DNA from 3 places in the Undibacterium sp. Ren11W genome. Region 1 is predicted to be linked to each of the others. Evidence: predicted binding sites of a transcription regulator. Region 1 holds the regulator's gene; each other region holds the start of a gene.
What was found. The regulator LexA, encoded in region 1, represses DNA repair genes until DNA is damaged. The targets are predictions, from matches to a motif close to ACTGTATNNNNATACAGT.
Positions count from the first base shown of each region.

Region 2: the regulator LexA is predicted to act here: its motif matches at 1,757-1,774, upstream of imuA (translesion DNA synthesis-associated protein ImuA).
Region 3: the regulator LexA is predicted to act here: its motif matches at 1,395-1,412, upstream of dinB (DNA polymerase IV).

Region 1 covers NZ_JBMPPB010000001.1:138,249-141,380, reverse strand. Annotated here, with positions in the region: gene rpsR (30S ribosomal protein S18) at 1-49, opposite strand, end outside; gene priB (primosomal replication protein N) at 59-373, opposite strand; gene rpsF (30S ribosomal protein S6) at 403-771, opposite strand; gene lexA (transcriptional repressor LexA) at 1,033-1,689, shown strand; gene lon (endopeptidase La) at 1,902-3,132, opposite strand, start outside.
Region 2 covers NZ_JBMPPB010000001.1:1,459,142-1,462,273, forward strand. Annotated here, with positions in the region: gene ACO0K8_RS06510 (Pls/PosA family non-ribosomal peptide synthetase) at 1-437, shown strand, start outside; gene ACO0K8_RS06515 (4'-phosphopantetheinyl transferase family protein) at 454-1,122, shown strand; gene ACO0K8_RS06520 (hypothetical protein) at 1,297-1,524, opposite strand; gene imuA (translesion DNA synthesis-associated protein ImuA) at 1,796-2,626, shown strand; gene ACO0K8_RS06530 (Y-family DNA polymerase) at 2,661-3,132, shown strand, end outside.
Region 3 covers NZ_JBMPPB010000012.1:29,080-32,211, reverse strand. Annotated here, with positions in the region: gene ACO0K8_RS20605 (PAS domain-containing sensor histidine kinase) at 1-801, opposite strand, end outside; gene ACO0K8_RS20600 (thioredoxin family protein) at 815-1,270, opposite strand; gene dinB (DNA polymerase IV) at 1,462-2,532, shown strand; gene ACO0K8_RS20590 (substrate-binding periplasmic protein) at 2,695-3,132, opposite strand, start outside.

The sequences.
Region 1 (3,132 bases):
GACGCTTTTGCTTCAGTTTGCTTTTATCAAATTTTTTACCGAATGCCATTTTAGGCTCCTAATCTAGTAAAGGTGTCTCGAACTCATTTTCCTGAAAATCAGTGATATGAAAAACGAGACTTTTGCTGTTGCGATTTTTACGCGCTAAAAAACCTGTGAATAACATCGTGACACCCAATTGTATTTCCAGGAATCGCTTAGAAATAGCGCCTGCAGCAACTGCAGTGATTTCAAATTCAACCTGGCGCTGGGTGCTCGCCTGTTCTTGCTTAGAGTGATGCATTAATACCGCAGTTGCTATCGGAATTCCGGCTGGCGTATAACGCAGCGCTGATTTTTCTGCAATGCTAGCAACGACTTTAAGCTCATTCACAAATAATTACGCGTCCTTCGTTAAAACTATTAAGCTGCAGGTGCTTCAACGCGTTGCGTCTTAGCTGCATCTTCTTTCTGAACTGCTTTCATCATTGGAGATGGCGCTGTTTCAGCTTTTTTCATTTTAACTGTGAGGTGACGCAAAACGGCATCGTTAAATTTGAATGCTGTTTCCAACTCAAGCAAAGTTTCAGCATCACACTCTATGTTCATGCAAACATAGTGAGCTTTAGCCAATTTCTGAACGATGTAGGCAAGTTGACGGCGACCCCAGTCTTCAACGCGATGGATTTGACCACCACGTGTAGTAACGCTAGCTTTGTAGCGTTCGATCATTGCAGGCACTTGCTCGCTTTGATCCGGGTGTACGATAAATACTATTTCATAATGACGCATATATTCTCCTTGTGGACAATAAAAAGATGCCCGCCTCGGCGTCAAGACGAGTGCGGGAAGAGGAAAGCCGACAATAGTAACCGATTTTCAAATTTTGTACAATTAGTTCTATGAATGAGGAGAATTCAACTAGCACCCTAGCAGAGCCTGTATCAGTTAAATCATTTATTCCTGAGTTTTTAACAGGTTTTACTTGCATAAGTGACTTTACTGTATAAAAATACAGTCTGCATATACATACAGCTAATTGAAAGAACCATCATGCTGAAACTTACCGCTCGCCAAGAGCAGATCCTGAACCTGATCAAGGATGCCATTCAAAACACAGGCTTCCCGCCGACGCGAGCAGAAATCGCAACAGAACTTGGATTTCGCTCGACCAACGCAGCAGAAGAACACCTGCAGGCACTAGCGCGAAAAGGCGTAATCGAAATAGCAGCAGGCACCTCACGTGGCATACGACTCCTAGAATCCGAACTATCTAGCCACATGCCTGGAATACAAATGGCATTGCCACATCCAGCCCTGATGCAATTGAGCCTGCCATTGGTTGGGCGAGTTGCCGCTGGCTCACCAATACTCGCTACTGAGCATGTAGAGGCCACCTACAATGTGGATCCAGCTCTTTTTTCCGCAAAACCGGATTTCCTGCTTAAAGTACGTGGCTTGTCAATGCGTGACGCGGGTATTTTGGACGGCGATTTATTAGCTGTGAAAAAATCAGATACGGCCCGCAATGGACAAATCGTGGTTGCCAGACTAGGGGATGACGTCACCGTCAAACGCTACAAAAAAACCAGCACTGGCATAGAGTTAATCCCAGAAAATCCAGATTATCCAATTATCAAAGTCAGCGACACCGAAACCGATTTTTCACTGGAAGGCTTGGCCGTTGGGCTACTGCGCAGTTGGTCTTAAAGAGGCATAGCGCCAAGGCGCCCTATCCATGCGGCTTTCGAGCCAGGCATGCTGCGGCCCGCATGCAGATTGCGCTTCGGACATGCCGCTTTTAAAACAGCAATCCATTCAATAGAAGTAAGTCTGTCAATAAAAAACGCCCGATAAATTATCGGGCGTTTTTTATTAGGCATTGATGCCTATGCCAATACAAGCACAGACCCAATACGGCATTAATGCTTAATTGTCGAAGCCTCGACTGCAGCATCTGGCTTTGCAGTAGCGGCGAGCGCCACGTCCTCATCAGTCAATGCCACAGGTTGACGTTCCAAGGCAATTTCCAAGACTTTATCTATCCAACGCACTGGGATAATTTCCAGTTTATTTTTGACATTGTCCGGGATATCAGTCAAATCTTTCGCATTCTCCTCAGGTATTAACACTGTCTTGATCCCGCCGCGATGAGCTGCTAGTAATTTCTCTTTCAGCCCACCAATAGGCAAGACCTCGCCTCTCAAGGTAATCTCACCAGTCATCGCCACATCAGCTCTTACAGGTATGCCAGTGAAGATAGAAACCAAAGCGGTCGTCATCGCGATACCGGCCGAAGGTCCATCCTTCGGCGTAGCACCTTCAGGAACATGAATATGAATGTCACTTTTTTCGAACACATCCGCTTTAATCCCCAAGCGCTTAGCGCGACTACGCACCACTGTACGGGCAGCTTCGATCGACTCTTTCATCACATCACCCAAGGTGCCAGTGCGTATCACGCCCCCCTTACCCGGCATTGCTACGGCTTCTATCGTCAATAAATCACCGCCGACCTCAGTCCACGCCAAACCCACAACTTGCCCAACCTGATTGTCTTTGACTGCCACACCGAAATCATAACGACGCACACCAAGGTATTTGTCGATATTTTTCGAATTGATGGTGGCTTTCTTTTCGGTCTTCTTAAGCAACAACATCTTCACGACCTTGCGACAGATCTTGGAGATTTCGCGCTCAAGTGAACGCACCCCTGCTTCACGTGTGTAATAACGAATAATGTCGCGTATTGCGGTTTCTGCGATGGTAATTTCTTCTTCTTTAAGACCGTTATTTTTTATCTGTTTCGGCAACAAATAACGCTGTGCGATACTGGTCTTTTCATCCTCAGTGTAGCCAGACAAACGTATCACTTCCATCCTGTCTAGCAGCGCGGCCGGGATGTTATATGAGTTTGAAGTAGCGACGAACATCACATCTGACAAATCGAAATCAACCTCAATGTAATGATCCGAAAAAGTATGATTTTGCTCTGGATCCAAGACCTCCAGCAAAGCAGAGGACGGATCGCCACGGAAATCAGCCCCCATCTTATCGACTTCATCGAGCAAGAACAAAGGATTGCGCACACCTACCTTTGCCAGACTCTGCAAGATCTTGCCTGGCATAGAGCCGATATAGGTACGCCGATGC
Region 2 (3,132 bases), 1.3 Mb from region 1:
TTGTATGGATCTCGGAAGCTATCACTAATTTGTATGAAGGCATCGCCGTACCGAACTTCATGCGCTATCTGCGCGGCACCCCGTGGCTGCCGCTGGCGTTTAATTTACTTGGCACTAACATCGGCAAAGGCGTGTATCTAGACACGACCGACATCACGGAGTTTGATTGTGTCAGCATCGGTGCGTATAGCGAAATCAATGCACTAGCCTGCCCGCAAACCCATTTATTTGAAGACCGCGTCATGAAAATCGATCATGTCAGGATTGGTGAACGCGTGTACATGGGACCGCGCAGCGCGGTACTGTACAGTGCGGTGGTCGGTGACGATGCCAAACTGGGAGCACTCACACTGGTGATGAAGGGCGAATTTATTCCCGCCAAATCGAGCTGGCGCGGTTGTCCGGCCTCGATTGCGCTTGCCACTTCACACGTTTAACTAGCTCGACTGAGCCATGTCGGCGCTGACTGTGTATCCATGGCCAGAGCAAAGCGCAGCGGCGTGCGCTGCTCTGGCTGAGCATGCTCTAGTGGTATTGAGCGTAATCACGCCAGCCTCGGCCAGCCGTGATTTTGCCCGACAACAGATACGTTTAGCATTAGGTAATGTCTTGAGCCAGTACTCTGGCTGCCCAGTCGAACAGCTGATACTAGAGCGTCAAGCCGGTCAGGTACCGGGCCTGAAATTATCGATTCCTGGTCATCAGATTGCCATTTCCATCAGCCATGAAAGCGGCTTATCGATTGCAGCAATCGCGGCAATCAATCATGGATCTCGTGATAATTTTAGCGATCGTCAGCCAGATAGCGATAAGCAGCGCGCAGGACTAGGAATAGATCTGCTAAAAATAGCGCATCTGCCAGACTGGCAAGAAGTTGCTGCACTCTATTTAGGGCCGCAAGTGAGTGCCGCCATCGCTGCCACTCCCTTGCCGCAGCAAGCGGCCTGCTTCGCCCGGCACTGGGCACAACTGGAAGCTAAATTAAAATACCAGGGACTGGCTTTGAGTGAATGGTCAGAGCAAAGCACAGCGGATGTACAGGCCTACCTGTTGCAAGAACTCGCCTTGCCGACTGGCTATGCGGGCGCGATCGCGACCAGCATCCAGGCTAAGTCAGAATAACTCAGGACAAGTTAGGCTAGCATCAGCCTAGTCGATACGGCCTCAAGATAGTTGATATGCAGCTGTAATTCAGCTGTCATTCAGCTGCAATCGAATTTCAAGGCCGTTCTGTACGCCATCCGCCCGAACTAAAACTGCTCAAGCTGCTTCCACACTGTTTCAGTGCTGCCAGTATCACCACTTGGCTTTAGACAAAATCACCAGCCACTTACGCAAGACTAAAATTTCCAGATGCCCGGCTTGTACTCCGGTGGAGCAGTCCATAATGGGATTAACCCGATATTGACGTCGTCTGAAATCAAGACACACAAATATTTCTCTGCTACCCAAGCGCATTAAAAATGAGGTAGGTGCAAATTGCAGGCTAAAACGCGCATCAAAAGATTGTTCGAGGTTAGTCATTTGAGATGATCTCCATTTCGTAAACTAGGTGGATTAAGGAATTCTATGAACTCTATAAAACCTGTAAGTACATAAATTTCTATCGGATTACATGTTGATCACTTTAGCATAAAGTACTGTATATGCAATCAGTATTTATATTTTTCGTGGTTTTCCCACTTTTTCTGCGTGCCTTTTACAACAAGTCACAACAAGTCACAACAAGTTTGAATTTGTCTGAATAAGCGATTATACTGATTTTATATACAGTAGTTTTTTTATTCGGCAATTCATGAAATCGACCTCATCCCCCGCCCCGGAAAGCATACATCCCTCGCTATGGCGTGCCTCACAATTGGCGCGTGGCCATGGCGACTATGTGGCTTGCGGTTACTCAGGCTTAGCAGCAGAGCTGCCCGGTGCGGGCTGGCCCAATGGCGCTTTGAGCGAAATCCTCATACAACATCCGGGTACGGCGGAGTTACGCCTGTTGCAACCGGCCCTGGCAGGTTTGCAGCGTGGTCACATTATCTTGCTGCAGCCGCCTTATCAACCGCAAGCCCTGGGTTTATCTGAACTAGGCCTGGATATCTCCCGCGTACTGTGGATACGCTGCAATACACATAAAGATGCGCTGTGGAGCGCAGAACAAATCTTACGTAGCGGTAGTTGTGCGGCTCTGCTGTTTTGGCAAACGCAAATCAGAACCGAGAATCTGCGCCGCCTGCATCTGGCGGCACAAAGCGGCACGACGCTGTTTGCCGTGATCCGTCCGCAGCAGCAAGCGCTGAACCCATCGCCGGCCCCCTTGCGTCTAAAACTCCAGCGCGTCGCACTTGGCCTACAAGTAGAGATCATCAAGCGACGCGGTGCACAACAACATGCACCCTTGATTATTCCAGTGGCGCGTCTGTCCTCCATGTACCGCGCCCGCCCTGACACCGCCATTTATGAGCATGACCATGTTGACCACCCACTCAATATCAACGCCAGCATCAACGCTGGTATCAACGCCTGCATCAATTCCGGCATCAACCTCCGCGACCAAGCCGGCAGTGCTATGGTTGGCAGTGCATCTGCCGCAGCTCAGCATAGAAACTTTCCAGCCGAACTGGCTAGCTGACCTTGGCACGGTAGTGCTGGACAAAAATCGCGTGGTGGCGCTGTCAAAGCACGCCAGCGCGGCAGGTGTACAACTGGGGATGCGCAGTGGCAGTGTGCAGATGCTATTACCCGAGGCAATGCTCAGGCAATATGATAGCGAGCAAGAGCAGGCATCTTTGCAGCGGGTCGCGACCACACTGCTCCAATATTCACCGCAAGTAGCCGCTGCCGGGCCGGCCAGTCTGCTCATGAACATAGGTGCCAGCCTGCGCTTGTTTGGCGGAGTCCGGCAATTGCGGCGCTGCGTGCTAAACAGCATGGCGCTACTGGGCATCAGTGCCACCCTGAGCTATGCACCTAACGCAGCCGCAGCCGGGCTACTGGCGCATGCCGCTAATGCATATGGTCGACGCGGCCTGTATTGCCTCAATCCTATGCGCTTAAGTCGCCGGCTCGACCCACTCGCACTGAGCCTATTACCAGCCGCCACGCCCTGGCGCGACTGGCTACAAGGTATCGCTTGCC
Region 3 (3,132 bases), on a different contig from region 1:
TATGCGTTTTTGCTCGGTGATATCGGTTAAAAACCCATGCCACAAAACGCTGCCATCAGGCATCGATTCTGGATGGGCGTCGCCGCTGATCCAGCGCTCGTCTGCGCCGACTCGGATGCGGCATTCTTGATGCCAGTTTTGCAAACTGCTGGCTGACATCCTGATAGCCAGACGCAGTGCCTCAAGATCATCCGCATGGATCAGATGGAACAGCGCCGAGGCATCGTCCTTGATTTGCTCAGGCTTGAGCCCAAACAGCGTAATAACACCATCGCTGGCATACGGAAAGCAAAAATGGTCATCGGAAAAACGCTGAAATTGATAAAAGAAACTGTTTGGCAAATGCTGAGAAAAATTCTTCAGCATCGTGTCACTTAGATTCAGGTTGGCTTGTTGCTGATGCTCACTATTTATTTCGGCAATCAGACCCAGCATGCGGCTAGGGCGACCTTGGCTGTCGCGCGCAACGATGCTGCCACGTGCGCGCACCCATTTCCAATTTCCGTTCTTGCAGAGTAGGCGCTGCTCGTGCTGATACACGCTGACGTGGCCGTCGATATGCGCGCGCAAATGCGCCATGGCTGGTTTGGCATCGTCGGGATGCAGACGGTGTATCCATTCATCCAGATGATGGCCCAACTCATTGTCGCTATAGCCCAATACCTGTTGGTATTGGCTAGAAAATATCACTTCGCCAGTCAACAGATTCCAGTCCCACAGCGCTTCACCAATGGCGGTCAGGAGGGTACTTAGCGCCGCATCGGTGTTGCTGACGGCCGATTGCTCAACTGCTGCGGACATGATGCGACTCCGATTAAGGGTGCTGGCTCAGTATCTGTTGGAAAAATTGGGCGATGCCAGCGTCACCCATTCTACGAGCATTGGATAATTCTCCGCCCTTGCTGGCATACAGCAGGGTATTGTCGGCGCGTAGTATCACCGCTGCCGGTATGCCCTTTTTAATCGGATTACCGTAAGCATTGGCGATAGTCAGATTTTTATCGAATTGCCCCACATCGATTTTTACCAGCACAAACTGGGAGGCAATCAGTGCCGCGTTCTCGGCTTTAAACGACTTGTCTAGCTCCAGGCAGTCTTTACACCAGTTGGCACCAAAGACGATCAAGACTTTTTTCTTGCTGGCTTGCGCCTGACTCAAGGCATGATTCAGATCGGCCTGGGCATCGGCCGTTTCCAGATACGCCGGTGCCACGGTCGCATAACTGTAACTGCAGAGCAGAATAAGTAAGGAAGCGAATAATTTTTTCATGAGTGCTCTAAGTGGATGGCTAAATCGGATGAACTGCGTATCTCCAGATACTGAACCAAAATTACGAATTTGTCATTCTTGGCTTATCTTGGCTTAGTAAGCGTATCCATTTACGTGGGATAATACTGATTATGCATACAGTTTTTTATCCGATTGCCTTAAAATAGACAGACTCAATTTTTGGTGCTGCCGTGAAGCCTGCTGTTCGTAAAATTATCCATTGTGATTGCGACTGTTTCTATGCCGCGGTCGAGATGCGCGATGATCCCAGCCTGCGCGGTCGGCCGCTGGCGGTCGGCGGTCGCGCCGATCAGCGCGGCGTGGTGGCCACTTGTAATTATGAGGCGCGCCGCTTTGGCGTGCATTCTGCGATGCCCACCTCGCAGGCACTACGGCGTTGTCCGGATCTGGTGGTGTTGCCGCCTAGCATGGAAAAATACAGAATTGCGTCGCGCCAGATTTTGTCTATCTACGCCGATTACACTGTCCTGGTCGAACCCTTGTCTTTAGATGAGGCTTATCTCGATGTCAGTGACGCGAGTCAGCTTAAGGGCAGTGCCACCCTGATCGCGCAAGAGATACGCGCACGGATTGCCGCAACAGTCGGCATTACTGCCTCGGCGGGAGTAGCGCCGAATAAATTTTTAGCCAAAATTGCCAGTGACTGGAATAAGCCAGACGGACAATTTGTGATCTTGCCCAGTCAGGTAGAAGAGTTCGTAGCCAGTCTGCCGGTGGCGCGTTTGTTTGGGGTCGGTAAAGTGACTGCCGCCAAATTACACGGCCTGGGTATCCAGACTTGCCAGGATTTGCTGACGTGGTCCTTGCCCGATCTATTACGCCAGTTTGGCAAGCTCGGCAAGAGTCTGTATCTGTTGTGTCGCGGGATAGATCAGCGCGAGGTGATTGCTAGTTCTGAGCGCAAGTCGGTCAGTGTCGAAGAAACCTATGCAGTAGATCTGGCCGATCTGGCCGCTTGCCAGGCCGAATTACCCGCCCTGTTTACCTCCTTACAGGGGCGCATGCGGCGCGCGCAAGCGGAAGAGTGCATACAAAAGCTGTACGTCAAAATCCGTTTCGCTGATTTTCACCAAACCACGGTCGAGTGCCGCGGCAGCGCGCTAGACGAAAAAGTATTCGCTGATTTGCTGGAGACCGGCTATCTGCGTGCCAGCCAGCCGGTACGCCTGCTGGGTTTGGGCACCCGCTTGGCGGATTTGCGCGAAGAGATGCAATTGAGTTTGTTTCCTGCTTTGGTATAGGAGCACAAGGCGCGACAGCGTTTTAGTTGGTATATTTGTATACTGGGGTGGGGTATTTTTTAAATGCGCAATAAACATATGCGCAAAGTGAGTGATTTTATATATTTTTGGGGGAGTATATGATCTTTCCCATAGTTTTTACGGCGCGCCTTGATCGGCGACTCAGTGCAGGTATTTGTTTTTTAATTTATCCATCTGCCCGGATTTTTGCACTGCCTCGTAGCCCAGACGCAGTTTCGCCACCAGTGCCGGGTCGGTTTGGTTATTTAAGGCAAAATAATAACTGTGCTGCTTGTCTAATAAGAGTACCGCTTCTAGCTCATCGGGCTTTCGGTTGAGGGATTTGGCCAAAAACGCCGCGCTCCAGTCTTGCGAAACGATCACGTCTATGCGTTTCATGAACAGCTTCTTCATGTTTGATTCTACGGTGGGGGCAAAATCTATTTTGTCGTCGGCGATCTCGCTTTGTTTAATAAAGTCCTTGGTCGAAGCCATTTCGCGTACTAACCCGACTTTGTACTTAGCGAGATCCGACATACTCTTAACTTGTATCTCTTTACGCTCACGTAGCTTATACACAAATATCTGGCGTGAGCTGAT